2 regions of the Enterobacter sp. UPMP2052 genome follow, and region 2 is predicted to be linked to the other one. Evidence: predicted binding sites of a transcription regulator. Region 2 holds the regulator's gene; the other holds the start of a gene.
What was found. The regulator PurR, encoded in region 2, represses purine synthesis genes. The targets are predictions, from matches to a motif close to CANGCAAACGTTTGCNTG.

Region 1 (15,278 bases), 310 kb from region 2:
CCGCCACGGTGGGGGAAACCACGCTCGGACGCAGGGCGACCAGGAATTTCAGGCGCTGCGTCACCGGGATCATCGACGCGGCCACCAGCCAGGCATCTTCGCACGAGCGCCCCGTCGGGATCAGCACGCCGGTAAAACCGATTCTGTCCGCGGCCTGCGCAATCTGTTGCAGGTAGCCATGGTCAACCGGGCGAGAGCCCGCGTCGGTGCCAAGATAGTGCCCATCGCCGTGGGTCGGTAAAAACCAGAAAAGGTTAAGGCTCATGATTTTGCTCCTTCTTTGCCTGCGGGTTGCCAGATACGGTCGCGGATATCCACCTGTTTGGGGACCAGGCGGTTTTGATAGAAGAGATCAGCGGTTTGCTGCTGGAGAGCGGCGACGTGGGCGTCCACCGGGGCGATGGTGGTGGGCGGCCGATGGTCGAGATAGCTGGCGATCACCGGCTCGGGCAAGCCCATCGTTTTCGCCAGCAGGGTGATGCTCTCCTGGCGCTGGCTTTGCGTCAGCGCATCCGCCTGGGTAAAGGTCTCCAGCACGCCCTGTATAAAGGCTCCGTTCTTTTCGGCATACGGGCGTGCCGCCAGGTAAAACGAGCCGGTCTGTTTCAGCGTGGTACCGTCTTTCAGGACGCGCACGCCACCCTGCAGAAGCGCGGCGGAGTAATACGGGTCCCAGATTGCCCAGGCATCCACGTTTTTCTGCTGGAACGCCGCGCGGGCGTCAGCTGGCGTCAGGTACACAGGCTGGATATCGGCGAACGTAAGTCCAGCCTCCTGCAACGCACGCAACAGCAGGTTGTGCGAACTGGAACCTTTCTGGAAAGCGACCTTATGTCCTTTGAGGTCGGCGACGCGTTTTATGTCGCTATTTTCCGGCACCAGGATCACTTCGGCCTTAGGCTTGGCAGGTTCAACACCCACGTACACCAGATCGGCCCCAGCCGCCTGGGCAAAGATCGGCGGGATATCGCCGGTGCTGCCAAGATCGATACTGCCGACGTTAAGCGCCTCCAGCATCTGCGGACCGGCCGGAAACTCCACCCACGAAAAGTGCGTATCCGGGTAGCGTTTTTCCAGCAGCTTATGACTTTTTGCCAGCACCATGCTGACGCTGCCTTTTTGATAGCCGATACGCAGGCTTTCCGGCGCCGTCTCAGCCGCATGGCTCAGAGAGGAAATGGTCAGCACGCCTGCCAGGGCGAGACGGGTCAACATTTTACGCATGAGCCACTCCTTGAGATGTCCACGCGGGTACCTGCACATCACGGCGGTGCAAAGCCTGCCAGAAGGTTTCGAGGGCGCTATCGAGGCGGGTCTGCAGGTTCGGCGTGAACTGCGGTTTATGCTGATAATCGATGACCTGAGAATCGTCGGCGAATACGCCGTGCAGGATCTCCTGGGCCTTCAGGGCGTTCAGCACCGGCTTCAGGGCATAATCGACGGCCAGTAGATGGGCGACCGTTCCCCCTGTCGCCAGCGGCAGCACCACTTTGCCGTCCAGCGCACGTTCGGGCAGCAGGTCGAGCAGGGTTTTCAGCCCGCCGGCAAAAGAGGCTTTATATATCGGCGTCGCGACGATCAATCCGTCTGCGTCCTTGAACTGCTCGGTCAGGGCCATCAGCGCCGGGCTGTCGAAACGGGCATAAAGCAGATCTTCGGGTTCAAAGTTATGCAGGTTCCAGTGGCACACCTCCACGTCCAGGGCGCTGAGCCTGTCGCGGGCGTACTCCAGCAGAGCGCTGGAACGAGAAGGGAATCGTGGACTTCCGGCCAGGGTGATGACGCGCATGCTTTCTCCTTATAACTAATTGTTTGCTTTTATCTAACATTCATAACAATTTTCAGGAGTGTGACATCGCAGGCTTATTCCACTAAATGATTTATCCGCAATTAAACTGCCGGAAACTGCATAAGAAACGAACGGCGAAGTAAACGATTGCGTTTTAACCCGCTTTTTTTGCCACAGGTCAATTCCCTTTCCGGGCCGGATCGCTGATAATCCCCTCCCGGTTTGCACACCGGGAATCCAGGAGAGTTCATGTACTACCCCTTCGTTCGTAAAGCCCTTTTCCAGCTCGATCCTGAGCGCGCTCATGAATTTACATTCCAGCAGTTACGCCGTATTACCGGAACGCCGCTGGCCGCTCTGGTGCGTCAAAACGTGCCGGAAAAACCTGTGCAATGCATGGGGCTGACCTTTAAGAACCCGCTGGGCCTGGCTGCTGGTCTGGATAAAAATGGCGAGTGCATCGATGCCCTGGGCGCGATGGGCTTTGGCGCCATTGAAATCGGTACGGTGACCCCGCGCCCGCAAACGGGTAACGATAAGCCGCGCCTGTTCCGCCTGGTTGAAGCCGAAGGGCTAATCAACCGTATGGGCTTTAATAACCACGGCGTCGATCATCTGGTCGAGAACGTGAAAAAAGCCCATTTCGACGGCGTATTAGGCATCAATATTGGCAAAAATAAAGACACGCCGGTCGAGCAGGGTAAAGATGACTATCTGATTTGTATGGAAAAAGTCTATGCCTATGCCGGATATATTGCGGTCAATATCTCCTCACCCAATACGCCGGGCCTGCGTTCACTGCAATATGGTGAAGCGCTGGACGATCTGCTTAGCGCGATAAAAAATAAACAAAATGCACTCCAGGCGATCCACCATAAATATGTGCCGGTGGCAGTGAAGATCGCACCCGATCTTTCAGTTGAAGAATTGATCCAGGTCGCCGACAGTTTAGTGCGCCATAATATTGATGGCGTCATTGCGACCAATACCACCCTCGATCGTTCTCTGGTTCAGGGAATGAAAAACTGTAACGAAGCGGGTGGGTTAAGCGGACGTCCAGTACAATTAAAAAGCACTGAAATTATTCGGGCATTGTCTGCTGAATTAAAAGGTCAGCTGCCGATTATTGGCGTGGGCGGTATCGACTCGGTTATTGCGGCGCGCGAGAAGATGGCGGCTGGCGCTTCGCTGGTCCAGATTTATTCCGGCTTTATTTTCAAAGGCCCGCAATTGATTAAAGAAATCGTCACGCATATCTAATCTTTTCCCTTTATCAGACAACCAGGGCTTTATTTCCAGCCCTGGTTGATTTATATTCCCTCGTTGTTGCTTATTTAGACGTTATGGTCTTTTATTAATGTTGCTAAAAGCGAGACGGCAAACGAGACATTTTTAGAACAGGACGTTCGGGAAGGGGGGAAGTCACATGCGAATTAAACCTGACGATAACTGGCGCTGGTATTATTGTGACGAGCACGATCGAATGATGCTCGATTTAGCCAATGGCATGTTATTTCGCTCACGTTTTGCGCGCCGAATGTTGACCCCGGATGCCTTTGATCCGTCAGGATTTTGCGTTGATGATGCCGCGCTGTATTTCTCTTTCGAAGAAAAATGCCGCGATCTGGAACTCACTAAAGAACAACGCGCTGAGCTGGTGCTAAATGCGCTGGTCGCGATCCGTTTCCTGAAACCGCAAATGCCCAAGAGCTGGCATTTTCAGGCGCACGGCATGAGCTGGACGCCTGCCGTGGGTGATGCCGCCAGCGTAAACTTAAGCGATACCGCGGAAGAGGTGAGCCTGCTGGTGGTTGAGCCGGGTGAAAACGCCGCGCTTTGTCTGCTGGCCCAGCCCGGTGTGACCATTGCCGGTCGAGTGATGCAGCTTGGCGATGCGATCAAGGTGATGAATGACAGGCTGAAGCCCCAGCTTCGTGTGGATGCCTTCAGCCTTGAGCAGGCCGTTTAAGCCTCTAACTGTACCGACGTTTTTGGAATACAGCTGCAGCAGAGGATCGTACCGTCATCCCCAATCGCGGATTTCTTCAGACCCTGGACTTCGCCACTCACCAGCTTGATTCGACAACATCCGCAGATGCCCGCCCGACAGGAATACGGCACGCGAATGCCCGCCTGTTCCAGCTGCTCCAGTAACACCTGTTGATTATTGCCACGGATCGCTTTGCCTTCCCAGTGAATATCGACAGCCGCGCTTGCCTCTGTGACGACGTCCACGAACGCATCTTCCTGACTCGCACCGTACACTCTGGCAGGCCCACGGGCGAGGATCTCCACCTCGTCACCCACGCGGATCACACCGCTGGCGCGGGGGATCAGGTTCTGGCCGAAATCGACATCGCCGTTATCCTGGGCGGTACGGAACGACTGCAGCGTTTTCAGCGGTTCACCGGAAGGATGCTTCTGGCCTTTCTCCGGGCTGACGGTGGTGAAGATACAGCGGCTGCACGGCTTCACCACGTCAAAAATGACGCTGCCGATGCGGATCGTTTTCCAGGTGTCTTCTTCCCAGGCGTCTGCTCCGGTTACGACCAGATTGGGGCGGAACTGCTCCATCTGGACGCTGGCGCGACAGCGGCTCTGCAGATCGCGCAGCGAGGCTTCGTTTGTCAGCAGGTAAGGAAAACCGTCGGCAAAGGAGAGGGGAACTGCATCGTGGCGCTTAACGCGACGCGTCAGCGCCGGACCCACCCAGCGCAACTGGACGTCGCGGGAGAAGTACCCGGTTAGCCAGCGGTTAATCTCGTCCGGGGCAATGCGTGCGGTAAAATGATTCCCCCACACTTCCGTTGGCGCGTCGACTGGCGCAAAATCAGCAAAGCGGATCACCGCGCTGGCACCGTCCGGTGCGGTCAGGTGCAGGCCGTCATGCAGCGGCGAAGGGGTAAAGCGAACCATTTGCGGGAACTGGCGCGCGGTGATAAACGTACCGTCAGGCTCGGTGACCATAAAAATACGATCGAAGGCAAAACCGCTCATGTCAGCGAGCGCGTGAGACACGCCAATCCCGCGCATGGATTTTACCGGATGAATAAAAAGCCTGGATAACGTTGCCACCGCACACTCCTGCAAATGAAAATAAGCCTTCAACTTTATGACATACACGCCATATTAGCTATAATGCGCGACAATTTTCTAAGAGTAAAAGTGACGATATGAATTCTCTGTTTGCCAGTACGGCCCGTGGGCTGGAAGAGCTGTTAAAAACTGAACTGGAAGCCTTAGGCGCGCAAGCGTGTCAGGTGGTTCAGGGTGGTGTCCATTTCGAGGGCGACACGCGGCTTATTTACCAGAGCCTGATGTGGAGCCGTCTGGCGTCGCGCATCATGCTGCCGATGAAAGAGTGCAAGGTCTACAGCGATCTCGACCTCTATACCGGCGTTCAGATGATCGACTGGACAGAGATCTTCTCCCCTGACGCAACCTTTGCGGTGCACTTTAACGGCGTCAACGATGAGATCCGCAACAGCCAGTACGGTGCCCTGCGCGTAAAAGACGCCATCGTGGACTGTTTCACCCGTAAAAATAAGGAACGTCCGAACGTCGATCGTGAAAATCCCGATTTGCGGATCAACGTCTGGCTCAATGGCGACACCGCCAGCATCTCTCTCGATCTGAGCGGAGCGGGCTTACACCTGCGCGGCTATCGCGACAGCACCGGTATGGCGCCCATTAAAGAAACCCTCGCCGCCGCCATTGTTATGCGCTCTGGGTGGCAACCGGGTACCCCGCTGCTCGATCCGATGTGCGGTTCCGGTACACTGCTGATTGAAGCGGCCATGCTGGCAACCGACCGTGCGCCAGGGCTGCACCGCGGGCACTGGGGCTTCAAAGGGTGGGCACAGCACGACGAAGCGATCTGGAAAGAGGTGAAAGCCGATGCGCAGACCCGTGCGCGTAAAGGCCTGGCAGAATATACCTCCCATTTCTACGGCTCTGACAGCGACGCACGCGTCATTGAACGCGCGCGCAGCAACGCCCGCCGTGCAGGTATCGGCGAGCTGGTAACCTTCGAGGTAAAAGACGTTGCCAACCTGACCAATCCGCTGCCAAAAGGCCCGTACGGCACCGTTATCAGCAACCCGCCATACGGTGAGCGCCTTGACAGCGAACCGGCGCTGATTGCCCTGCACAGCCTGCTCGGTCGCAACATGAAAGACCACTTCGGCGGCTGGAACCTGTCGCTGTTTAGCGCCTCGCCTGAGCTGTTAAGCTGCCTGCAGCTGCGCGCCGATCGCCAGTTTAAGGCCAAAAACGGTCCGCTGGATTGCGTGCAGAAAAACTACCATCTGGCAGAGAAAACGGCGGACAGCAAGCCTTCTGGCGTGGCGGAAGATTACGCCAACCGTCTGCGTAAAAACCTGAAGAAGTTTGAAAAGTGGGCGAAACAGGAAGGCATTGAATGTTATCGCCTGTACGATGCCGATCTGCCGGAGTATAACGTGGCGGTAGACCGCTATGCGGACTGGGTAGTCGTTCAGGAATATGCCCCGCCTAAAACTGTTGATGCACAGAAAGCGCGTCAGCGTATGCTGGACGTGATCGCGGCGACCATCAGCGTGCTGGGTATTGCCCCTAACAAGCTGGTCCTCAAAACCCGCGCGCGCCAGAAGGGTAAAAATCAGTACCAGAAGATGAATGAGAAGGGTGATTTTATCGAAGTGGGTGAATACAACGCCCGTCTTTGGGTCAACCTGACCGACTATCTTGATACCGGACTGTTCCTCGATCACCGTATTGCCCGTCGTATGCTGGGCCAGATGAGCAAAGGTAAGGACTTCCTGAACCTGTTCTCCTACACCGGCAGTGCCAGCGTCCATGCTGGCCTGGGCGGGGCGCGCAGCACGACCACCGTCGACATGTCTCGCACCTATCTGGAATGGGCCGAACGAAACCTGCGCCTGAACGGTTTGACCGGGCGTCAGCATCGTCTGATGCAGGCCGACGTGCTGGGCTGGCTGCGCGACACCCATGAACAGTTCGATCTGATCTTTATCGATCCACCAACGTTCTCTAACTCCAAGCGTATGGAAGATAGCTTTGATGTTCAACGCGATCACCTGCGCCTGATGACCGACCTGAAACGCCTCCTGCGCAAGGGCGGTACCATTATGTTCTCGAATAACAAACGCGGATTCCGCATGGATCACGACGGCCTGGCCGCTCTGGGACTGAAAGCACAAGAAATCAGTCAAAAAACGCTGTCTCAGGACTTCGCCCGTAATCGTCAGATCCATAACTGCTGGTTAATCTCCGCGGTCTGAAAGGAAAATTAAATGTCACTAATTAGTATGCATGGCGCCTGGCTGTCCTTCAGCGATGCGCCTCTTCTCGACGACACTGAACTGCATATCGAAGATAACGAGCGCGTTTGTCTGGTAGGCCGTAACGGCGCGGGTAAATCCACGCTGATGAAGATCTTAAACCGTGAGCAGGGTCTGGATGACGGACGCATCGTTTACGAGCAGGATCTGATTGTTTCCCGCCTGCAGCAGGATCCACCGCGTAACGTGGCGGGGACCGTGTACGACTTCGTCGCGGAAGGGATCTCTGAGCAGGCTGAATACCTGAAGGGCTATCACGAAATTTCGCATCTGGTGATGACCGATCCGAGCGAGAAAAACCTGAATGAGATGGCGCGCCTGCAGGAGCTGCTGGATCACCACGGCCTGTGGCAGCTTGAAAGCCGTATCACCGAAGTGCTGGATCAGTTAGGCCTGGATGCGGACATGGAATTGGCGTCGCTCTCCGGTGGCTGGCTGCGTAAAGCGGCGCTTGGCCGCGCGCTGGTCAGCGGCCCGAAAGTACTGCTGCTGGACGAACCGACCAACCACCTGGATATCGAAGCCATCGACTGGCTGGAAGGGTTCCTGAAAACCTTCAACGGCACGATCATCTTCATCTCGCACGACCGTTCGTTTATTCGCAATATGGCCACCCGCATTGTCGATCTCGATCGCGGTAAGCTGGTGACCTATCCTGGCGATTACGATACCTATCTGCTGGAAAAAGAAGAAAACCTGCGCGTTGAGGAGCTGCAAAACGCCGAGTTCGACCGCAAGCTGGCGCAGGAAGAGGTCTGGATCCGCCAGGGCATTAAAGCCCGTCGTACCCGTAACGAAGGCCGCGTGCGCGCGCTGAAAGCGATGCGCAACGAGCGCAGCGCCCGCCGTGAAGTGATGGGTAGCGCGAAGATGCAGGTAGAAGAAGCCGCCCGCTCAGGCAAGATTGTGTTTGAGATGGAAGATGTCAATTACCAGGTCGACGGCAAAGTTCTGGTGAAAGATTTCTCCGCGCAGGTACAGCGTGGCGACAAAATCGCGCTTATCGGCCCGAACGGCTGCGGTAAAACCACGTTGCTGAAGCTGATGCTGGGTCAGCTGCAGGCTGACAGCGGCCGCGTGCACTGCGGTACTAAGCTGGAAGTGGCCTATTTCGACCAGCACCGCGCGGAGCTGGATCCAGACAGAACGGTGATGGATAACCTTGCCGAAGGTAAGCAGGAAGTGATGGTCAACGGCAAGCCGCGCCACGTGCTGGGCTACCTGCAGGACTTTCTGTTCCACCCTAAACGGGCGATGACGCCGGTACGCGCGCTGTCCGGTGGGGAACGAAATCGTCTCCTGCTTGCACGTTTGTTCCTGAAACCGAGCAATCTGTTAATTCTCGATGAACCGACCAACGATCTGGATGTCGAAACGCTGGAACTGCTGGAAGAGTTGATCGACGGCTATCAGGGCACCGTCATGCTGGTGAGCCACGATCGTCAGTTCGTTGATAACACTGTTACCGAATGCTGGATCTTCGAAGGCGAAGGCCGCATTGGTCAGTACGTGGGCGGGTATAATGACGCGCGTGGACAGCAGACGCAGTCCCTGGCGTTAAAGCAGGCGAAAGCCAAAAACGTCCCAGAACCTGCTGTCGCGAAAGCAGAAAGTGCAAAAAAATCACCTGCTAAAATGAGCTATAACCTGCAGCGCGAGCTGGAAGCATTGCCGCAGCGTCTTGAAGAGCTGGAAGCGGCGCTTGAAGCGCTGCAAACCCAGGTGGCGGATGCCTCCTTCTTTACGCAGCCTCACGACTATACTCAGAAAGTACTGGCAGACCTGTCCCAGGCAGAGAAGGCGCTGGAAGAGGCGTTTGAGCGCTGGGAATACCTTGAATCACTGAAAAACGGCGCATAACAGGGATCAACAATGTGTGACCAGCACCATGCCGACCGACATATATTATGTTCGCAATGCGATATGCTCGTGGCGATACCAGAGCTGGGTCACGGACATAAGGCGACGTGCCCGCGCTGCGGAGCAACCTTAACGACGGAGTGGGACGCGCCAAGGCAGCGTCCTACCGCCTACGCTATTGTCGCGCTGTTCATGCTGGTGCTCTCGAATCTCTTCCCCTTCATTTATATGAAGGTGGGAGGGATGACCAGCCAGGTCAAATTACTTGAAATACCGGGGGTGATGTTCACCGAAGATTACGCCAGCCTCGGTACCTTCTTTCTGTTATTCGTCCAAATCGTTCCGGCGTTTTGCCTGATCGCCATCCTGCTTCTGGTCAACCGCGTCCGGATGCCCACGCCCGTTAAAATCAGGCTCGCGCGAACCCTGTTCCTGCTGAAAAGCTGGGGAATGGCAGAGATTTTTCTGGCGGGGATCCTGGTGAGCTTTGTGAAGCTGATGGCCTACGGCGACGTCGGGATTGGCAGCAGCTTTATTCCCTGGTGTCTCTATTGTGTGCTGCAGCTTCGTGCGTTTCAGTGCGTGGACCGACGCTGGACGTGGGACGACATCGCGCCTGCTCCCACCCTTAACCAGACGGTTAAGGTGGGCGTGCCCGGTATCCGCCAGGGGCTGCGCTCCTGCTCTTGCTGTACTGCCGTGCTGCCGGCCGATCGGGAAGTGTGCCCGCGCTGTGGAACGACGGGGCACGTGCGGCGTAAAAATAGCCTGCAGTGGACCATGGCGCTGCTGTTGACGTCGATCATGCTCTATCTGCCCGCCAATATTTTGCCGATCATGATTACCGATCTGCTCGGTGACAAAATGCCCTCGACAATCCTTGCCGGGGTCATTTTGCTGTGGGGGGAGGGGTCCTACCCCGTTGCTGGCGTGATATTCATTGCCAGTATTATGGTGCCCACCTTAAAGATGATCGCCATCGCCTGGCTGTGCTGGGATGCGAAAGGGCACGGCAAGCGCGACAGCGAACGTATGCACCTGATTTATGAAGTGGTGGAGTTCGTCGGGCGATGGTCAATGATCGATGTCTTTGTGATTGCGGTGCTCTCTGCGCTGGTGCGTATGGGGGGACTCATGAGTATTTATCCCGCGCTGGGCGCGCTAATGTTTGCGTTGGTCGTGATTATGACCATGTTTGCGGCCATGACCTTCGACCCTCGTTTATCGTGGGATCGTGAGCCAGATTCAAGCCATGAGGAAGAGTTAGAGCATGGAAAATAAGAGTGGAGAGGCGAAAGTGCGCAAGGTCAAGAACTGGTCGCCGGTGTGGATTTTCCCCATCGTGACCGCGCTGATCGGTGCATGGATCCTGTTTTATCATTACAGCCATCAGGGACCGGAAGTCACGCTTATCACCACTAACGCGGAAGGCATTGAGGGTGGGAAAACCACCATCAAAAGCCGCAGCGTGGACGTCGGTGTGGTAGAGAGCGCGACGCTGACGGATGATTTAACGCACGTTGAAATCAAGGCGCGCTTACATGCCGGGATGGAGAAGCTACTTCATAATGATTCCGTATTCTGGGTGGTTAAACCCCAGGTCGGAAGAGAAGGCATCAGCGGCTTAGGCACGCTGTTGTCCGGCGCCTATATTGAGCTGCAGCCGGGGAGCAAAGGCACCCAGCCTGCCCAGTATCAGTTGTTAGACTCACCGCCGCTTGCGCCACCGGATGCAAAAGGGATTCGCGTTATCCTCGACAGCAAAAAAGCCGGTCAGCTCTCGCCTGGCGACCCGGTATTGTTCCGGGGCTATCGCGTTGGCTCGGTTGAAACCAGCACTTTCGATCCGCAAAAGCGCACCATCAGCTATCAGCTGTTTATCAATGCGCCAAACGATCGTCTGGTGACCAGCAACGTTCGTTTCTGGAAAGACAGCGGGATCGCCGTGGATCTGACCTCTGCCGGAATGCGCGTTGAAATGGGATCTCTGACCACGCTCTTTGGCGGTGGAGTGAGCTTCGATGTGCCAGAGGGGATCGACATCGGGCAGCCTGTTGCTGAGAAAACCGCCTTCAGGCTCTTTGACGATCAGAAAAGCATTCAGGATGCGCTCTATACCGATCACATCGACTACCTGATGTTCTTTAAAGATTCCGTACGTGGCCTGCAGCCGGGTGCGCCGGTTGAGTTCCGTGGGATCCGCCTGGGTACGGTCGGACAGGTACCGTTCTTCGTTCCAGGCCTGCGTCAGGTGCTGGACGACGATTATCGCATTCCGGTGCTGATTCGCATTGAGCCAGAGCGTCTCATCAACCAGATTGGCGAAAATCAGGATATCGGCGCGCATATCACCGAGCTGATGAACCGCGGGCTGCGCGGCTCGCTGAAGACCGGCAACCTGGTGACGGGCGCGCTGTATGTCGATATGGATTTCTATCCTAAAGCACCTGCCATCACCGGCCAGCGCGAATTTGGCGGCTACAAAATCATTCCAACGGTCAGCAGTGGTCTGGCACAGATCCAGCAGCGTCTGATGGATACGCTGGATAAGATTAACAATCTGCCGTTGAACCCGATGATTGAAGCGGCGACCAACTCGCTGAGTCAGAGCCAGGCGACCATGCGCCGTCTGCAGACCACGCTTGATAATATCAACAAGATCACTGCAAGCCAGTCCATGCAGCAGCTGCCGCAGGACATGCAGAAAACGCTGCGTGAACTGAATCGCAGCATGCAGGGCTTCCAGCCGGGATCGGCGGCCTACAATAAGATGGTGGCCGATATGCAGCGTCTTGATCAGGTGTTGCGTGAACTCCAGCCGGTTCTGAAAACGCTCAACGAGAAGAGCAACGCGCTGGTGTTTGAAGCGAAAGATAAAAAGGATCCTGAGCCTAAGAGGGCGAAACAATGAAAAAATGGCTGGTAATTGTCGGAGCGCTGGTATTAACGGCCTGTAGCTCGGGGAGTGAAAATAAAAGCTACTATCAGCTGCCGTTGAACGCCCAGTCGGGCGCGCAAAGCAGCGCTTCGCAGGGTAACCGTCTGCTGTGGGTAGAACAGGTAGCGGTTCCGGATTATCTGGCGGGTAACGGCGTGGTGTACCAGACCAGCGATGTCCAGTACGTGATTGCCAACAATAATCTTTGGGCCAGCCCGCTGGATCAGCAGTTGCGTAACACGCTGGTGGCGAATCTGAGCAGCCAGCTTCCCGGGTGGATTGTCGCGTCTCAGCCGCTGGGAAGCGATCAGGATACGCTGAACGTCACGGTAACGGGCTTCCATGGCCGCTATGACGGTGCCGTGGTGATCAGTGGCGAATGGCTGCTGAATCACCAAGGACAGCTGATTAAGCGCCCGTTCCATCTGGAAATGAAGCAGCAAAAAGATGGTTATGACGAGATGGTGAAAGTGCTGGCCCAGGGCTGGGCACAGGAATCGGCGAATATCGCGCGTGAGATCGCCCGGCTTCCATAAGTAAAATTCATAATCAAAAACCGCCGTCAGCCATCCGCTCACGGCGGTTTTTTTTTCGGTTTACCATCAGGTTGTTACTTGTGCTTCATCACATTTTTTGTACAAATGAACTTCCGTATAGTTCACAAATATGACATCCGTATGAATTTTGACCGTTGACGCAGAAGATGATTCGGGTTATTCGTTTACTGTGCTTGCATACTTTGCAACCACTGTTTTCTTTCCACCAGACAAAAGAATGAGGGAAACGAGGCATGAAGAGACAGAAACGAGATCGCCTGGAAAGGGCTCATCAACGTGGTTATCAGGCTGGCATCGCCGGACGTTCAAAAGAAATGTGTCCCTATCAAACCTTGAATCAGAGGTCGCAATGGTTAGGGGGCTGGCGAGAAGCCATCGGAGACAGGGCAGTACTTGCTTGATAACGTCTCTTTAAAAAAGAAACCTCCGCACTGCGGAGGTTTCGCCTTTCTGGGGAGTGCTACAGCGCGGTCATCAGAACGCGGAGGTGTCCTGGAACAGACCCACTTTAAGATCGCTCGCGGAGTAGATCAGACGACCGTCTACCAGCACTTCGCCATCCGCCAGGCCCATGATCAGGCGACGGTTAACAATACGTTTGAAGTGAATACGGTAAGTCACTTTCTTCGCAGTAGGCAGAACCTGGCCGGTGAATTTCACTTCGCCCACGCCCAGCGCGCGGCCTTTACCTTCGCCACCCAGCCAACCCAGGTAGAAGCCAACCAGCTGCCACATAGCGTCCAGGCCCAGGCAGCCAGGCATTACCGGATCGCCAATAAAGTGGCAACCGAAGAACCACAGGTCCGGGTTGATATCGAGTTCCGCTTCAACATAACCTTTATCAAAGTTGCCGCCGGTTTCGGTCATTTTCACGACACGATCCATCATCAGCATGCTTGGGGCCGGTAACTGCGGGCCGTTAGCGCCAAACAGTTCACCACGACCAGAGGCAAGAAGGTCTTCTTTTGTATAGGATTCGCGTTTATCTACCATGTTCTCAGTAAGCCTTATTTTAGTGAAGCACGCAGGATAGCTAACACGTGTACGCTGAACAAGTCCGATCAGTTCGGACTAAACCAGCTTAACCAGCGTAATGGCCATGGATAACGATGGCGTGCATCCTGTTGTGTCGCCTGAGCGATGCGTTCCTGAATGGTCTGCATGAGGGTTGTCTGGCCTTCACCATCCCAGTTCAGGTTTGTCAGTAAGGGTAGCGCATCCTCAATGCCTTCGATGGCCCAGATGGCGAATTGCTCCTGTTCTACGGCCTCGAGCAACGCCTGGCTAAGGCTCAGATGGCGAGCGTTCGGCGCAGGAATGATCACACCCTGTTTGCCGTTCAGGCCGCGCTGCTGGCAGATGGAGAAGAAGCCTTCGATTTTCTCGTTCAGGCCGCCAACCGGCTGAGCGCGACCAAACTGATCGACTGAACCCGTAATCGCAATATTCTGGTTAATGGGCACTTCTGCCAGGGCGCTGATTAACGCACACAGCTCCGCCATCGAAGCGCTGTCACCGTCTACTTCACTGTAGGATTGCTCAAAGGTCAGTGAGGCCGAGAAGGGGATCTGCTGCTCAAGCTGCAGTTCCGACATCAGGAACGCCTGCATGATCATCATGCCTTTGGCGTGAATATTCCCGCCCAGCTCTGCTTTACGCTCAATGTCGGTAAACTCACCGTCACCAACATGAACAACGCAGCTGATACGGGAAGGTTCGCCAAACGCGCGCGGGTGCCCCGGGAACTCAATCACGGAGAGGGCGTTAATCTGCCCAATACGCTCGCCTTCGGTTTCGACGAGGATCTGCTCCAGCAGGATCTCATCCTGCATGCGCTCGGCCAGATATCCTTCGCGCCATTCACGCTGCGCAAGCATCTGGGAAAGTTGCTCGCTGCTGAAGGCCGCGTCACCGCTTATCACGCCCACTTCGCGCAGCTGTCTGGCGATCCACAGCGGAGAGAGCGGCAGGGTTTCCTGATCGCCGGTGTAGCGTACGGCTTCCCGGATGAGACCGGGCCAGGCATCCGGAGCAGGCGTTGGCAGCGAAGCACGCTGCGCCAGGCCCATCACCCAATGGCACCATTGCGCCATATCATCCGCATCGGTTATCTGGAGCGTATCTTCAAATTCGCTGTAAATAGCCTGCTCGGCCAGTTCTGGCTCCATTTCCTGGAAATCGGCCAGAGATTCACGATCGCCGGTCAACACCACGGTAAGGGACAGCGGCATCGACGGTACTGCGACGGGAAGAGGGCGCGATTCATCGTAACTCACCCAGTCGAAGCGCTGCTGGGTCACGATCGTTTTCAGGCGCATCCAAAGCAGCGGCTGAGAGAGGAGGGTGCGCAGCGAGATAATCAACACGCCGCCATTTGCGCGGTGCACCAGCCCCGGCTGCAGCGTCAGCTCGCCGTTAAACTGACGGAGGCAGCCAAAGAGCTGTTCTGCTTCTGCCCAGTTGGTGGTAATGACATCCCCTTTCGACGCAAAAAGCCCATCCGCCTCGTCAGCGGGTGTAAAGGTGATATGTTGCCCTGCGATACGATAGTGGCCGCCAAAGACGTCGTTCGTTTCTGACCGCAACTGGCGCATGGCATCACCCAGAAGCGTCAAATACTCGGCTTCTTCCGGGGCTTTGAGCAGCATGAAAGGAGATGTCGCCCACGGGCTTAACACCTGCTCCAGCGCATAATGCAAACGCGGTTGTGTATCGCTAAGTATGAATTCGTTTTCTTTTGTGAGGTCTGGCTGTGCAAACAGCTCCTGATAGCTCTCGGTATCGGGAACCAG
Region 2 (15,278 bases):
ACTATTTTTGCCGGCTCTATCTGCGCAGCAGCCGCTGGATCCGGGCGATTGAGAATGCCACGCCGATAACAGAATTCGCCGTACCGGGCAGCCCGGCGCTGGCGCGCCATACCGACTATATGGAAGCCTTGTGGAGCGGGTTTCGCACCTTCTGTGCGCTGACGCTGGTTGGCGCATGGAGCATCACCACCCAATGGGAATCCGGCAGCGCCGCCCTCACCCTGGCCGCCATCAGCTGCGTGCTCTATTCCGTTGTCGCCTCGCCGTTCAACTCGCTGACGCTGCTGCTTCGCACGCTGGTGCTGCTGTCCTTATTCAGTTTTGTCGTCAAGTTTGGGTTGATGGTGCAGATAAGCGATCTCTGGCAGTTTCTGCTGTTTCTCTTTCCGCTATTAATCACCATGCAGTTGCTGAAACTGCAAATGCCGAAGCTGGCGGGCCTGTGGGGACAGCTGATCGTCTTTATGGGGTCATTTATCTCGGTCACAAATCCACCGGTCTATGATTACGCTGACTTCCTCAATGACAATCTGGCCAAAATTTTAGGCGTGGGGCTGGCGTGGTTAGCGTTCGCCGTGCTGCGTCCCGGGTCCGATGCCCGTAAAAGCCGCCGTCATATTCGGGAATTACGCAGGGGATTCGTCGATCAGCTCAGCCGCAGACCGCATCTGCGCGAGAGCGAGTATGAGTCGCTGGTGTATCACCACGTCAGCCAGCTCAATAACAGTCAGGACTCCCTTGCGCGCCGCTGGCTGCTTCGCTGGGGCGTGGTATTGCTGAACTGTTCGCATGTGGTCTGGCAGCTGCGTGCCTGGGAGACGCGTTCCGATCCGCTGTCGCAGGTTCGGGATGTCTGTATCTCTCTGCTGCGGGATGTCATGAGCGAGCGTGGCGTTCAGCAGCGGTCGCTTAGCGTCACGCTCGCCGAACTGCAGCGCATTTGCGATACCCTGGCGCGCCATCATTTGCCTGCGGCGCGGGATTTAGCGTCGATAATCTGGCGGCTGCACTGTTCGCTGTCGCAGCTCGAACAAGCGCCGCCGCCGGGTACAATTGGCGATCAGATCACCCCGCAGGCGTAGCGTGCTCCCCCGCCGCCGAGCGGTTTAGGTTGATCGGACATGTTATCGCCACCAACGTGGATCATCAGCGACTTACCTTTTACCTCGTCCAGCTTTTTCAGCCGTGGCGCTGTTACGGGGTCCGTGGCTTTGCCATCGTTATTCACGACCAGCACCGGCAGGTCCCCTAAGTGCCCCATTCCTTCCGGGCCTTCATGTTTACCGGTGTGCTCAGGATCGAGGTGGCCGCCCGCCGCTTCTGCCGCCGACGCTTTACCCTCTTTTATCGCGGGCTGACAACTACCATTGGCATGAACATGGAAGCCATGTTCACCGGGAGGAAGCGCTTTGAGATTGGGGGCAAACTCCAGTCCTTTGTCCGATTCGGTGATGGTCACCGTCCCGATGGACTGTCCAACCCCCTGAGAGGTGACGAGATTCATTTCTACTTCATCGCTGGCTGCCTGCGCGCCTGCGCAAACAGCCAGTGCCACTAATGCCAGAGCAAAACGTTTCATGTAACCTCCGTTGATTATTTTTTGCTCCTTAAGTTTAAACCAGGAGCTGAGTAATCACCGGAAAGTCACCGCGTTACCCGATCACGGAACGTCGTAACCGAGCGCCGCCTTGCGAATACGGAACCACTGCTGGCGGGTCATCTGCAGTTCTTCAGCGCCCAGCGCGGCGCGCACGCGTTCAATCTTGCCGGAACCAATAATCGGCAGCGGTTTTGACGGCAGACGCAGGATCCACGCATACACGGCCTGCTCAATGCTCTCAGCGTTGAGTTCACGGGCAACGGTTTCCAGCTCATCACGCAGCGGCTGGAAGGCTTCATCATTGAACAGCCGTCCGCCGCCGAGGCAAGACCACGCCATAGGACGAATGCGCAACTGCTGCAGCTGGTCGAGCGTGCCATCCAGCAGCAGCGGCTGGTGAACCGGTGAAATCTCAACCTGATTAGTCGCCAGCGTGAACGGCAGTCGCGACTGCAACAGTGCGAACTGGGCTGGCGTGAAGTTCGAGACGCCGAAGTGGCGCACTTTGCCGCTCTGATGAAGATTGAGGAACGCTTCAGCCACCTCATCGGCATCCATCAGCGGATCGGGGCGGTGAATTAACAGCAGGTCGATATGGTCTGTGGCCAGATTCACCAGCGACTGCTCGGCGCTCTTAACGATGTGTGCGCTGTCGGTGATGTAATGGCCGAGGGCATGTTCAGGTTTTGCCGTGGTGGCGATACCGCATTTCGTCACGATCTCCATTCTGGCACGCAGCGCAGGCACACGTTTCAGCGCCTCGCCAAAGGCCGCTTCACACGCATAGCCGCCATAAATATCAGCATGGTCGACGGTGGTGATGCCAAGATCGAGGTGTTCTTCAATAAAGCTCGCCAGCTGGGGAGCGGACATATTCCAGTCCATCAAACGCCAGTAACCCATCACAAAGCGGGAAAATTCCGGGCCCTGCGGGGCAAGAGTAATACGCTGAACCATAACAATTTCCTCAGAGAAGTTATGTCATCAGTATACGCAATTACCTTGCTAAAACAGTGAAGGTTGCTGGGGTTCTTCGCTTTCAACCGCTTTGTTTGCGCGTAATTTGCGCAGGAGACGCTGCCGGCACAGGCGAAGCACCTCCTGCTTTTGCGGATCGCTTAAATGTTGCCAGTTGAACCGTTCATCGCGGGTACGCATACAGCCGCGACAAAATCCGCGTTCATCCGACTGGCAAATCCCCCGGCAAGGGCTCTGGACGGGGAAAAACTCCAGCTGCTCTGCCACACACACCTCCGCAAACCGTTTATCACCTACAGTGAAGACGCTAAACACGGCGTCTGCAAGGGCTTTACCACAGAAATGTGGCATTAAGGTTTCACTAATCTTCCCGCCTTATACTCAACAAATCACAATAAAGAATGGTTTGTTAATGATGTGGTTTGCCAAAAAGTTACACTGTAACGACATGAAGTTCACGCTCGGTTGTGCTCTCTTCTTCACCGCGCTAAACGCGTTGTTCATTCACCGCAGCTGGCAGATTATTGCCCCTGCTCATCTGCACGACATGCTGTTCGCAGCGTCTGTTCCGCTGGTGCTGTTTTGCGGCTGGGTCATTGTCTTCAGCCTGCTGAATATCCCGTTTATCCGCAAGCCGCTGATGATCATCCTGACCATGGGATGCGCCGCCGCCACCTACTTTATGTATACCTACGGTGCGGTTATCGACCAGAACATGATCGTCAACGTATTCGAAACCAATTCCCAGGAAGCCACCGCGCTGCTGACGCCGCAGATCGTGTTGTGGATTGTCATTGCAGGGGTGGTGCCGTCGGTGGTGCTGGCTCTGACGACGATCCGCGCGGGGAAATGGTGGTACGCCCTGCTCATGCGGGTCGCGGCCATGCTGGGCGCGCTGCTGGTGATCGTACTGATCGCCTCTGTGTTTTATAAGGACTACGCCTCGTTATTTCGTAATAACAAAAGCATTGTGAAAATGGTCACCCCGGCGAACTACGTCAGCGCGGTTATCAAATACAGCAAAACCCGCTGGTTTGCAGGCAATCAAACGCTGGTGCGCATCGGGGAGGATGCCCATAAAGGGGTGCTGATTTCCGGCCAACAGAAGAAAACGGTTCTGGTCGTGGTCGTCGGTGAAGCCTCACGCGCGGCGAACTACTCGCTAAATGGCTATGGTCGCGAAACGACCCCGGAACTGGAAAAGCGAAAGGTGATTTCCTTCCCCCAGGCCTCGTCCTGCGGTACCGAGACCGCGGTGTCGGTTCCCTGCATGTTCTCCGGTATGACCCGAAAAAATTATGATGCCGATCTGGCCCATCACCAGGAAGGCCTGCTCGACGTGCTCCGCCATGCGGGCATCAACCTGCTGTGGCGTGATAATGACGGCGGTTGTAAAGGCGCCTGCGATCGGGTGCCGCACACGGACATGACGCAGTGGAAGCTGGATACATTCTGTAAAGACCAGTCCTGCATCGACGACGTCAACCTCTACCGTCTTGATAACGTGCTGGACGGGCTGAAACAGGACAGCGTTCTGGTCATACACCTGATGGGCAGCCACGGTCCGGCCTATTACAACCGCTATCCCAGCAGTTTCCGGAAATTCACCCCGACCTGTGATACCAATGAAATTCAGGACTGCGATCATCAGTCACTGATTAACACCTACGACAACACGATTCTGTACACCGACAGCGTGGTCAGTAAAACCATCGACGCGCTGAAAGCGCGCCAGAGCAGCATGAATACGGCGCTGATCTACCTGTCTGATCACGGTGAATCGCTGGGCGAAAGCGGAATTTATCTGCACGGCACGCCGTACATGCTGGCGCCGGAACAGCAGACGCACATTCCGTTCGTGTTCTGGCTCTCCCCGGACTATGCGAAAAACTTTGGCGTTGATGAGCAGTGCTTACGTGATTATGCAGCAAAAAATGCGGTGTCACAGGACAACTTGTTCTCAACGGTGCTGGGGATGATGGACGTGAAATCAACGGTTTATCAGCAGCAGCTGGATATTGTCAACGCATGCAGACACGAAATCGGCTTGCATTAGACCGAATGGTCTAATACAGTGCAGCGATGAGCAGACACACTGAACACGATACGCGCGAACATCTACTGGCTACCGGCGAGCGTCTTTGCATGCATCGCGGGTTTACCGGAATGGGGCTGAGCGAACTGTTAAAAACCGCCGAAGTGCCGAAGGGATCGTTTTATCACTATTTTCGATCCAAAGAAGCCTTCGGCGTGGCGATGCTTGAGCGGCACTATGCCAGCTATCATCAGCGCCTCGCCACCCATTTTGCCCAGGGTGAAGGCAACTATCGGGATCGTGTGCTGAACTACTATCAGGAAACGCTGACCCAGTTCTGTCAGCAGGGCATTATCAGCGGTTGCCTGACGGTAAAACTTTCTGCCGAGGTGTGCGATCTTTCCGAAGATATGCGCGCAGCCATGGATAAAGGCGCCACGGGTGTTATCGCCCTGCTTGCACAGGCGCTGGAGAAAGGTCGCGACGAAAAAACGCTGGCCTTCTCCGGAGAGCCGTTAACCCAGGCGCAGGTTCTTTATGCTCTGTGGTTAGGTGCCAATCTTCAGGCCAAAATTTCTCGCAGTGCCGCACCGCTTGAAAGCGCCCTGGCACATGTGAAATGCACGATTACAGCGCCTGGCGTTTAGCAGGCGTTTTTTATTTACCTTGTTACTAGTCGACTGGTCTACTCAGGAGTCTTTATGTCCGATGAAAAATTATTTACCCCACTGAAAGTGGGTGCTGTTACTGCACCAAACCGCGTATTCATGGCCCCGCTTACCCGTCTGCGCAGCATTGAGCCGGGTGATATTCCAACTCCACTGATGGGTGAATACTATCGTCAGCGCGCAAGCTCTGGCCTGATCATCTCCGAAGCAACCCAGATTTCCGCTCAGGCGAAAGGCTACGCGGGCGCACCAGGCCTGCACAGCCCGGAGCAGATTGCCGCGTGGAAGAAAATCACCGCTGGCGTGCACGCTGACGATGGCCGCATCGCGGTGCAGCTGTGGCACACCGGGCGTATCTCACACAGCAGCATCCAGCCTGGCGGCCAGGCACCGGTTTCCGCCTCGGCCCTGAGCGCCAATACCCGCACCTCCCTGCGCGATGAAAACGGCAACGCCATTCGCGTTGATACGTCCATGCCGCGTGCGCTGGAGCTGGACGAGATCCCGGGTATCGTCAATGATTTCCGTCAGGCGGTCGCGAATGCGCGTGAAGCCGGTTTCGACATGGTTGAACTGCACTCGGCCCATGGCTACCTGCTGCACCAGTTCCTCTCCCCATCTTCTAACCACCGTACCGACCAATACGGCGGCAGCGTTGAGAACCGCGCGCGTCTGGTACTGGAAGTGGTGGACGCAGTGTGTAAAGAGTGGAGCGCTGACCGTATCGGTATCCGCGTCTCCCCGATCGGTACGTTCCAGAATGTGGACAACGGCCCGAATGAAGAAGCAGACGCGCTGTATTTGATTGAAGAACTGGCCAAACGCGGCATTGCCTACCTGCACATGTCCGAGCCAGACTGGGCTGGCGGTCAGCCATACACCGAAGCGTTCCGTCAGAAAGTGCGCGATCGTTTCCACGGGGTGATCATCGGTGCGGGCGCGTACACGCCTGAGAAAGCAGAAGACTTGATCAACAAAGGTCTGATCGATGCCGTTGCGTTTGGTCGCGATTTCATCGCTAACCCGGACCTGGTCGCACGTCTTAAACATAAAGCAGAGCTTAACCCTCAGCGTCCGGAAAGCTTCTACGGCGGCGGCGCGGAAGGCTACACCGACTACCCTACGCTCTAATCCCGTCATTGTGCATTGATAGCGGCGACATATCGCCGCTATACTAAAACATCGTTTCTGTTAAAAAAGATAATCCTTTCCATTGGTTAATGAGGAAATTATGCGCCTACTTCACACCATGCTGCGCGTTGGCGACCTGCAACGTTCTATCGATTTCTACACTAACGTACTGGGCATGAAACTGCTGCGCACCAGCGAAAACCCGGAATACAAATACTCGCTGGCCTTCGTGGGCTATGGCCCGGAATCCGATGAAGCGGTTATCGAACTGACCTATAACTGGGGCGTGGAGAGCTATGACCTGGGCAATGCCTACGGCCATATCGCGCTGGAAGTGGATAACGCAGCCGAAGCCTGTGAACGCATCCGCAGCAACGGCGGCAACGTCACGCGTGAAGCGGGCCCGGTTAAAGGCGGCACAACCGTGATTGCCTTCGTTGAAGATCCGGACGGTTACAAAATCGAACTGATTGAAGCCAAAGACGCCGGTCGCGGTCTGGGCAACTGATCCCCCAGGGCGCATTTGCGCCCTGTTGTTTTACTGCATCCCCTGCCAAAATTTGCCATAATGCGCACTGCTTTTTTCCCCATGTAAGAGACCCTGATGTCCGATAACGCTCAATTTACCGGTCTGTGCGACCGTTTTCGTGGTTTTTATCCCGTTGTCATTGATGTAGAAACAGCCGGATTTAACGCTAAAACCGATGCGCTGCTTGAGATTGCCGCCATAACGCTGAAAATGGATGAACAGGGCTGGCTTACACCGGACACCACGCTGCATTTCCACGTTGAACCCTTCGAAGGGGCGAATCTGCAGCCCGAGGCGCTGGCGTTTAACGGCATAGATCCGAAAAACCCGCTGCGCGGCGCGGTGAGCGAGTACGACGCGCTTCACGCCATTTTTAAAATGGTGCGTAAAGGCATGAAAGATAACGACTGTAGCCGCGCCATTATGGTGGCGCACAACGCCACCTTCGACCACAGTTTTACGATGGCTGCCGCCGAGCGCGCCTCACTTAAGCGCAACCCTTTCCACCCTTTCGTAACCTTTGACACAGCGGCGCTGAGCGGTCTGGCGCTCGGTCAGACGGTGTTGTCAAAAGCCTGCATCACCGCAGGAATCGAATTTGACGGCACGCAGGCGCACTCCGCGCTCTATGATACCGAGCGCACAGCCGAATTGTTCTGCGAAATCGTGAACCGCTGGAAGCGGTTAGGCGGCTGGCCGCTGCCGATGGGCGAGAACGACGCATAAAAAAAGCGACCGAAAGGTCGCTTTTTTACAGGGGCAGCAAGATTATTCTGCGCCCGGCTCTTCGGTTTTGTACTTCTCCGCAGTCTCTTTGATCAGCTGCTGCAGTTCGCCACGCTGATACATTTCGATCAGGATGTCGCAGCCGCCAACCAGCTCGCCATCAATCCACAGCTGTGGGAAGGTCGGCCAGTTTGCGTATTTTGGCAGTTCAGCACGGATGTCAGGGTTTTGCAGGATATCAACGTAAGCAAAACGCTCACCACAGGCAGACAGCGCCTGAACCGCTTGCGCGGAGAAACCGCAGCTAGGCAGCTTCGGAGAACCTTTCATGTACAGGAGAATCGGGTTTTCAGCGATCTGGCGCTGGATTTTTTCAATAGTGGTGCTCATGTTTTGCTTCCTTTAACTTCTGTTACGGCAATTGTCTGACATTGTAGCGGTTCAGACAGACATCGGAAAATAACATTTTAGTCACGTTTATATATTTTAACGTGTGTGGCTATAAGTTGCATTGAAAATGGTGCTTACCCCTTCTCCCGCTAAGGTTTTGCTTAGGGAGTGAACAATAGGGCTACAGAACGATGAATTTTTTTGCACTTGCTAACGAAACACGTTTTTAGAGTGAAAAATGCTATTAACTTCCCGGGTTTTTATAGATTAGAATCGACGGGCTTTGTAAATCACACGCGGGCATTATTGATGGCCTGCAATTATCAGGGGACTGCCCAGTGGCGCGGATAAATAAAATCTCGATCACGCTCTGTGCTTTACTGTTTACATCACTCTCATTCACGCCAGCGGCGAACGCCTCTGAACAGGCGCGGCATTCTGCTGTACAAAAAACGCATCTGGCGAAAACCACAGAACGTAAGAAAAAAACTCCCGGCAAGACCGTTAAGAAAAAAACCACCGCTCAGACCAAACAAACCGCCTCCAGCAAGACCAAATCGAAAACCAAAACCTCCCGCACCCACACGCGTAAAACTACCCAGACAGCTGCCAGGCTCGTGAGCGAAAAATGCACGGTGCGCAAGGGGCATAAATCGACGTGCACCAAAGCCACCAAACTCGCGGAAGTGCATAAGGTGCGCATGCAAAAAGCGCAAAAGACGGCGATGAATAAACTGATGGGGCAAATTGGTAAACCCTATCACTGGGGAGGTTCCTCTCCGCGTACCGGTTTCGACTGCAGCGGCCTGGTCTATTACGCGTATAAGGATCTGGTGAAGTTTCGTATTCCCCGCACCGCGAATGAAATGTACCACCTGCGCGATGCGGCTCCGGTAAACCGTGGCGAACTCCAGAACGGCGACCTGGTGTTCTTCCGCACCCAGGGCCGCGGCACGGCTGATCACGTTGGCGTGTACGTCGGCAATGGAAAATTCATTCAGTCTCCGCGTAGCGGCCAGGATATCCAGATCACCTCTCTCAGCGAAGATTACTGGGTACGCCACTACGTTGGCGCGCGCCGGGTCATGACGCCGAAAACCGTCCGCTAGCCCCTGCCCTGCTACCGTCGTAGCAGGGTAAGCTCCTCTTTTGCATACCCTTTTAATCTGCTACTCTATCCTTGTTGTCTGTAGGGTTATTGGCAACGTATAAAACAATAAGGAGAGAAGCAATGTCGTTCGAATTACCTGCACTACCGTATGCAAAAGACGCCCTGGCACCGCACATTTCTGCGGAAACCCTGGAGTACCATTACGGCAAACACCACCAGACCTACGTCACCAACCTCAACAACCTGATCAAAGGCACCGAGTTTGAAGGCAAAACGCTGGAAGAGATCGTGCGTAGCTCAGAGGGTGGCGTGTTCAACAATGCCGCTCAGGTGTGGAACCACACCTTCTACTGGCACTGCCTGGCACCAAATGCGGGCGGAGAACCTGTTGGTGAACTGGCCGAGGCGATCAACGCGGCGTTTGGCAGCTTCGCGGACTTTAAAGCGAAATTTACCGACGCTGCGGTGAAAAACTTTGGTTCCGGCTGGACATGGCTGGTGAAAGAGGCCAACGGCAAGCTGGCTATCGTGTCGACGTCTAACGCTGGTACACCGCTGACCACCAGCGCCACGCCGCTGATGACGGTGGACGTGTGGGAACACGCCTACTACATCGACTACCGTAACGCGCGCCCTAACTATCTGGAGCACTTCTGGGCGCTGGTTAACTGGGAATTCGTGGCGAAGAACTTCGCCGGGTAAGAGACACGCAGAAGGGTTCGCCCTTCTGCGTTTATTCTATTTTGCAGCGCAGGCCGCTTCAGGCTGTTTTCGCCCGGACATCAGTACAAGCAGCAGGCCAAGCGCGGCCACAATCGCCCCCATCACGGGTACAAAGCCGTAACCCAGACCACCCGAGATCACCGCACCGCCCGCCGCAGCGCCCAGCGCATTCCCCAGGTTGAACGCCCCGATATTGACGGAAGATGAGAGCCCCGGCGCCTCATGAGCAACACGCATCACGCGCATTTGCAGTGGCGGTACCACGGCAAAGGTCGCCGCCCCCCAGACCACCATCGCAATCGCCGCCCCCACTTCAGTGCGCGCAAGCCACGGGATGGCCACCATAATCACAATCAGCAGGGTTAAAAAGCCTTTCAGCGTGCCGGTAACGGAACGGTCTGCCAGCTTCCCGCCAAGGTAATTGCCAATCGAGAAGCCCACGCCAATCAGCACCAGCATCGCGGTAATAAAGATCGGCGTAGCGTGAGTGATCTCATGCAGCACCGGTGAAATATAGGTATAGAGGGTAAACATCGCCCCGGCGCCCAGCACGGTGGTCAATAGCGCGGAAAGAACCTGAGGGCGCACCAGCACCGACAGCTCTTTGCGTACATCAGGGCGTTCTCCGGCGCTGCCCTTCGGCAGGGAGAAGAACAGTGCGGCCATCGCCACAACCCCAAGTGCGGCGGTGGCGAGGAACGACATGCGCCAGCCGATGACTTCACCGAGCCAGGTCGCCGCCGGTACGCCGCCAATATTGGCGATCGTCAGGCCCATAAACATGGTGGCGACCGCGCTGGCCTGCTTGTGTTTGGGAACCACGCTGGCGGCAACGACTGATCCCAGCCCGAAGAAAGCACCGTGGTTGAGGCTGGTCAGAATACGCGACAGCATCAGGGTGGTGTAGTCAGGCGAAATTGCGGAGAGCACATTGCCAAGCGTGAAGATCGCCATCAGGAAAATCAGCGCATTGCGACGCGCGCGGTGCGAGAGCAGCAGCGTCATCAGGGGTGCCCCCACCATCACGCCGATCGCATAGGCGCTGATCAGCATACCAGCCGCCGGTATTGAGACGTCTACGCCCCGCGCGATAACGGGCAGCAAGCCCATCGGGGAGAATTCAGTGGTGCCAATCCCAAAAGCGCCAATCGCCAGGGCCAGCAAGGGGAAATTGATTTTCATGCGTTAACTCCGGATGCCGTGTCGCGTCGTGACACAGAACAATGAAGCCAAAAGCATGACATCAATCACAAAAAATGAGAAGTTTACATTTTGGCAAAAGATTTTTGCCAGAGGGGTAACAATCAGGCGAGGATGTGGAGGGAGACGCCTCTCCCTCCGCGTGAATCAGTGCAGCGCAGCCGTTAAACCACCGGCCACAATCAATGCCAGCACAATAACGGTGGTAACCAGCGAAAACTTCAGATCGGAACTCATCAATTTTTCTCCTTTTAATCACCCCACGAAAAGTGAGCTTGCTCATTTTTACACAGTTCAGGTCAAAAATCTTCCTGGTTTTAACCTGATATCCACTTTTGCTCTTCCCCTTTTCATCAAGATAGGACAAAATTCCACGCTAAATTTATTAGCGTACCGGCCATTGACCCCCTCCTGACGTCCTGTGTCGTTTTCCCGGCGTGTCGCAATTCAAGATTGCGTAATAAGGGTGAGAGAAGGCAAACGTTTACCTTCATGATTATCAGGAGCTTAGGATATGGTCTGGAGTGACATTTAATGGCAACAATAAAAGACGTAGCAAAACGCGCAAACGTTTCCACTACAACCGTATCACATGTTATTAACAAAACTCGCTTTGTTGCTGAAGAGACGCGCAATGCCGTCTGGGCGGCGATCAAAGAGCTGCACTACTCCCCGAGTGCGGTAGCGCGTAGCCTCAAAGTGAATCACACCAAATCGATCGGTTTGCTGGCAACCAGTAGCGAAGCGGCCTATTTCGCAGAAATTATCGAAGCGGTGGAAAAAAACTGCTTCCAGAAAGGCTATACCCTGATTCTGGGCAACGCCTGGAACAACATTGAAAAACAGCGTGCCTACCTTTCAATGATGGCGCAAAAGCGCGTCGACGGCCTGCTGGTGATGTGTTCAGAATACCCGGAATCGGTGCTTTCCATGCTGGAAGAGTACCGTCACATCCCGATGGTGGTGATGGACTGGGGCGAAGCGCGCGCCGATTTCACCGACTCCGTGATTGATAACGCTTTTGAAGGCGGCTATATGGCGGGTCGTTATCTGGTAGAACGCGGGCATCGCGAGATTGGCGTTATTCCCGGCCCGCTTGAGCGCAACACCGGCGCAGGGCGTCTGGCTGGCTTTATGAAAGCGATGGAAGAAGCACTGATCACCGTGCCGGAAAACTGGATTGTGCAGGGCGACTTCGAGCCAGAATCGGGCTATCGCGCCATGCAGCAGATCGTCTCCCAGCAGCCTCGCCCGACCGCCGTCTTCTGCGGGGGCGATATTATGGCAATGGGTGCGCTCTGTGCGGCGGATGAACTGGGTCTGCGCGTGCCGCAGGACATTTCCGTGATCGGGTATGACAACGTGCGTAACGCCCGTTTCTTCACCCCGGCGCTGACCACCATCCACCAGCCGAAAGATTCGCTGGGCGAAACCGCTTTCAACATGCTGATGGACAGGATCGTTAACAAGCGTGAAGAATCGCAGTCTATTGAAGTCCACCCGCGTCTTGTTGAGCGCCGTTCCGTTGCGGATGGCCCTTTCCGCGACTACCGTCGCTAATGGTTAACGGGGCCAGCTACGCTGGCGCCCGTAGCCACTCCCGGTTCAGCGTTTCGCTGTCTCCCAGATAATCCAGCAGCCAGGCCATGGCAGGCGATACGTCGTTCTGCTGCCAGGTGAGGCAACAGGCTGCATCCGGGAACGGGTTTTCCAGCTGCAGGGCAACCCATTCACCGCTGTCGATCCTCGGACGTGCAAAGTGGACGGGCACCATCGCCACGCACAGGCCCGCCGTCAGGCAGGTGGCAGACGACTCCCAGTCAGGTGCCACCACGCGCCGCTGGTTGTCCAGCAGCCAGGTGATGCGTTTGGGCAGCGAGCGCGAGGTATCTTCCAGCACCAGCGACGGCCAGTTGCGCAACGTGTCGTCACTCAGCGGCCCTTCCAGCGCGGCCAAAGGATGATGGCTGGCGACCACGCAGGTCCAGCTCAGCATGCCCATATCCCGAAAAGCGTAACGTCCCCCAACGGGAATAGCCTGCGTCGCGCCGATAGCCATCTCAACCCTGCCGTCCGCCAGCGCATCCCAGACGCCGTTGAACACCTCCTGCGATACCCGCAGCTCAACGTCCGAGAAATGGCGATAGAAATCCACGATCATCTGCCGTGTGCGTTCGGGCTTCACAATGTTGTCTACCGCAATGGAGAGATGGCCCCGCCAGCCGTTGGCGATCTGTTGGCACTGCTCGCGGGTGATCTGCATTTTTTTGATGACAGAACGTCCCTCCTTGAGAAACCACGCCCCCGCAGGCGTTAACACCACGTCGCGGTGCCGACGCTCAAACAGCGGCACCGCCAGCCACTCCTCCAGCTGGCGCACGGTATAACTGACCGCAGAGGGAACCCGATGCAGTTCCTGCGCGGCTCCGGTAAAACTGCCGTTACGCGCCACGGCGTCTACAACTTCAAGAGAATAATCAGACCACATTTTCTGCCTGCAAAAAATTTGAATGCACTTACCAAATATTAGCGTTTCACAAGCCGCTTTGCACTCCCTACACTCTGCGCCAATTAACACCTGCCTCCTCAGGAGAAAAAAACAATGCAACCCAGGAACGGATTTTTAGTCTGGCTCGGCGGCTTAAGCGTGCTTGGCTTTCTGGCAACCGATATGTACCTCCCTGCTTTCGCCGCGATGCAGGAAGATTTGCAGACGCCTGCCGCCGCCATCAGCGCCAGCCTGAGCTTATTCCTTGCGGGCTTCGCCATCGCACAGCTGATGTGGGGGCCGCTCTCTGACCGCTTTGGCCGCAAGCCGGTGCTGTTACTCGGCCTGGCGATTTTTGCCGTAGGCTGTCTGGGGATGCTGTGGGTACGTGATGCCACCTGGCTGCTGGTGCTGCGCTTTATTCAGGCGGTGGGCGTATGCGCGGCAGCGGTCACCTGGCAGGCGCTGGTGACCGACTACTACCCGGCCTCGCGTACAAACCGGATTTTCGCTACCATCATGCCGCTGGTCGGCCTGTCGCCGGCCCTTGCTCCGCTGCTGGGCAGCTGGATCCTCGCCCATTTCGACTGGCAGGCGATTTTCGCCACGCTGTTTGCCATTACGCTGGTGCTGATGCTGCCCGCCTTTGCGCTTAAGCCGGCCCATAAAAAAGCCACGCACGCCGATGCGAAGCCCATCACCTTTATCTCCCTGCTGCGCACCAAAGCGTATCGCGGTAACGTCCTGATTTACGCCGCCTGCTCTGCGAGCTTCTTCGCCTGGCTCACCGGCTCACCTTTTATCCTCCACGATATGGGCTATAGCCCGGCGGCCATCGGTCTGAGCTACGTTCCGCAAACTATCGCCTTCCTGGTGGGCGGCTACGGCTGTCGTGCGGCCCTGCAGAAATGGGACGGACAACAGATGCTGCCCTGGCTGCTGGCGCTCTACACCCTGAGCGTGGTAGGCACCTGGGCTGTCGGTTTCATTCCGGGCGTGGGGCTTGCAGAAATTTTGATTCCTTTCTGCGTGATGGCCGTCGCCAACGGCGCAATTTATCCTATCGTGGTGGCGCAGGCGTTGCGTCCGTTCCCGCAGGCCACCGGCCGCGCGGCGGCGCTGCAAAATACCCTGCAGCTGGGGTTATGTTTCCTCGCAAGCCTCGTGGTTTCCGCGCTGATCGTTACCCCGCTGCTCACCACCACCAGCGTGATGCTGTTTACCGCTGTGCTGGCCGTCATCGGATATCGCATACAGTCTTCTGCCTACCGTGAGCAGGCCAGCCGCGCGCAGGCAGACGCCTCCCAGGCATAATCGCATGGGAAATTATGTTGCATATCAGTGATTAGGTTGCTAAGAATTTTCTATTGAATCACCAAATTTTGAGGCCTATACTAAATTTGGTTCGATAAATACGATAAATATTAAGTGTTAACGGGAGCCGGAGTGCTCCCGTTTTACCATGGAAGGCATTTCGGCAAGGGTTATCTCCCTTCCTCTGTTCTACGTCGGATACTAGCCTCGCGGGCATTTACCGTGAGATTTCTCACAAACCATAAAAAGCGTCTACGCTGTTTGAAGGTTCTGATCACAGCAAGGTGATGGAGAAGCTATGAGTTCATCGTGTATAGAAGAAGTCAGCGTTCCGGACGACAACTGGTCCCGGATCGCCAGTGAACTGTTGAGTCGTGCGGGCATC

Region 1: the regulator PurR is predicted to act here: its motif matches at 1,926-1,943, upstream of pyrD (quinone-dependent dihydroorotate dehydrogenase).

The regions. Positions count from the first base shown of each region.
Region 1 covers NZ_JBSKJR010000001.1:1,695,277-1,710,554, reverse strand. Annotated here, with positions in the region: gene ssuD (FMNH2-dependent alkanesulfonate monooxygenase) at 1-265, opposite strand, end outside; gene ACWKX3_RS08030 (sulfonate ABC transporter substrate-binding protein) at 262-1,224, opposite strand; gene ssuE (NADPH-dependent FMN reductase) at 1,217-1,789, opposite strand; gene pyrD (quinone-dependent dihydroorotate dehydrogenase) at 2,039-3,049, shown strand; gene zapC (cell division protein ZapC) at 3,216-3,758, shown strand; gene ACWKX3_RS08010 (YcbX family protein) at 3,755-4,864, opposite strand; gene rlmKL (bifunctional 23S rRNA (guanine(2069)-N(7))-methyltransferase RlmK/23S rRNA (guanine(2445)-N(2))-methyltransferase RlmL) at 4,963-7,071, shown strand; gene ACWKX3_RS08000 (ABC transporter ATP-binding protein) at 7,084-8,991, shown strand; gene pqiA (membrane integrity-associated transporter subunit PqiA) at 9,004-10,272, shown strand; gene pqiB (intermembrane transport protein PqiB) at 10,262-11,902, shown strand; gene pqiC (membrane integrity-associated transporter subunit PqiC) at 11,899-12,465, shown strand; gene rmf (ribosome modulation factor) at 12,720-12,887, shown strand; gene fabA (3-hydroxyacyl-[acyl-carrier-protein] dehydratase FabA) at 12,961-13,479, opposite strand; gene ACWKX3_RS07970 (AAA family ATPase) at 13,548-15,278, opposite strand, start outside.
Region 2 covers NZ_JBSKJR010000001.1:1,381,854-1,397,131, forward strand. Annotated here, with positions in the region: gene ACWKX3_RS06365 (FUSC family protein) at 1-1,082, shown strand, start outside; gene sodC (superoxide dismutase [Cu-Zn] SodC) at 1,061-1,579, opposite strand; gene ACWKX3_RS06375 (aldo/keto reductase) at 1,661-2,557, opposite strand; gene ACWKX3_RS06380 (DUF1289 domain-containing protein) at 2,606-2,845, opposite strand; gene eptA (phosphoethanolamine transferase EptA) at 2,994-4,634, shown strand; gene ACWKX3_RS06390 (TetR/AcrR family transcriptional regulator) at 4,661-5,260, shown strand; gene nemA (alkene reductase) at 5,315-6,412, shown strand; gene gloA (lactoylglutathione lyase) at 6,513-6,920, shown strand; gene rnt (ribonuclease T) at 7,017-7,667, shown strand; gene grxD (monothiol glutaredoxin 4) at 7,710-8,057, opposite strand; gene ACWKX3_RS06415 (C40 family peptidase) at 8,396-9,166, shown strand; gene sodB (superoxide dismutase [Fe]) at 9,289-9,870, shown strand; gene ACWKX3_RS06425 (MFS transporter) at 9,907-11,073, opposite strand; gene cydH (cytochrome bd-I oxidase subunit CydH) at 11,239-11,328, opposite strand; gene purR (HTH-type transcriptional repressor PurR) at 11,626-12,651, shown strand; gene punR (DNA-binding transcriptional activator PunR) at 12,668-13,579, opposite strand; gene punC (purine nucleoside transporter PunC) at 13,694-14,893, shown strand; gene cfa (cyclopropane fatty acyl phospholipid synthase) at 15,192-15,278, shown strand, end outside.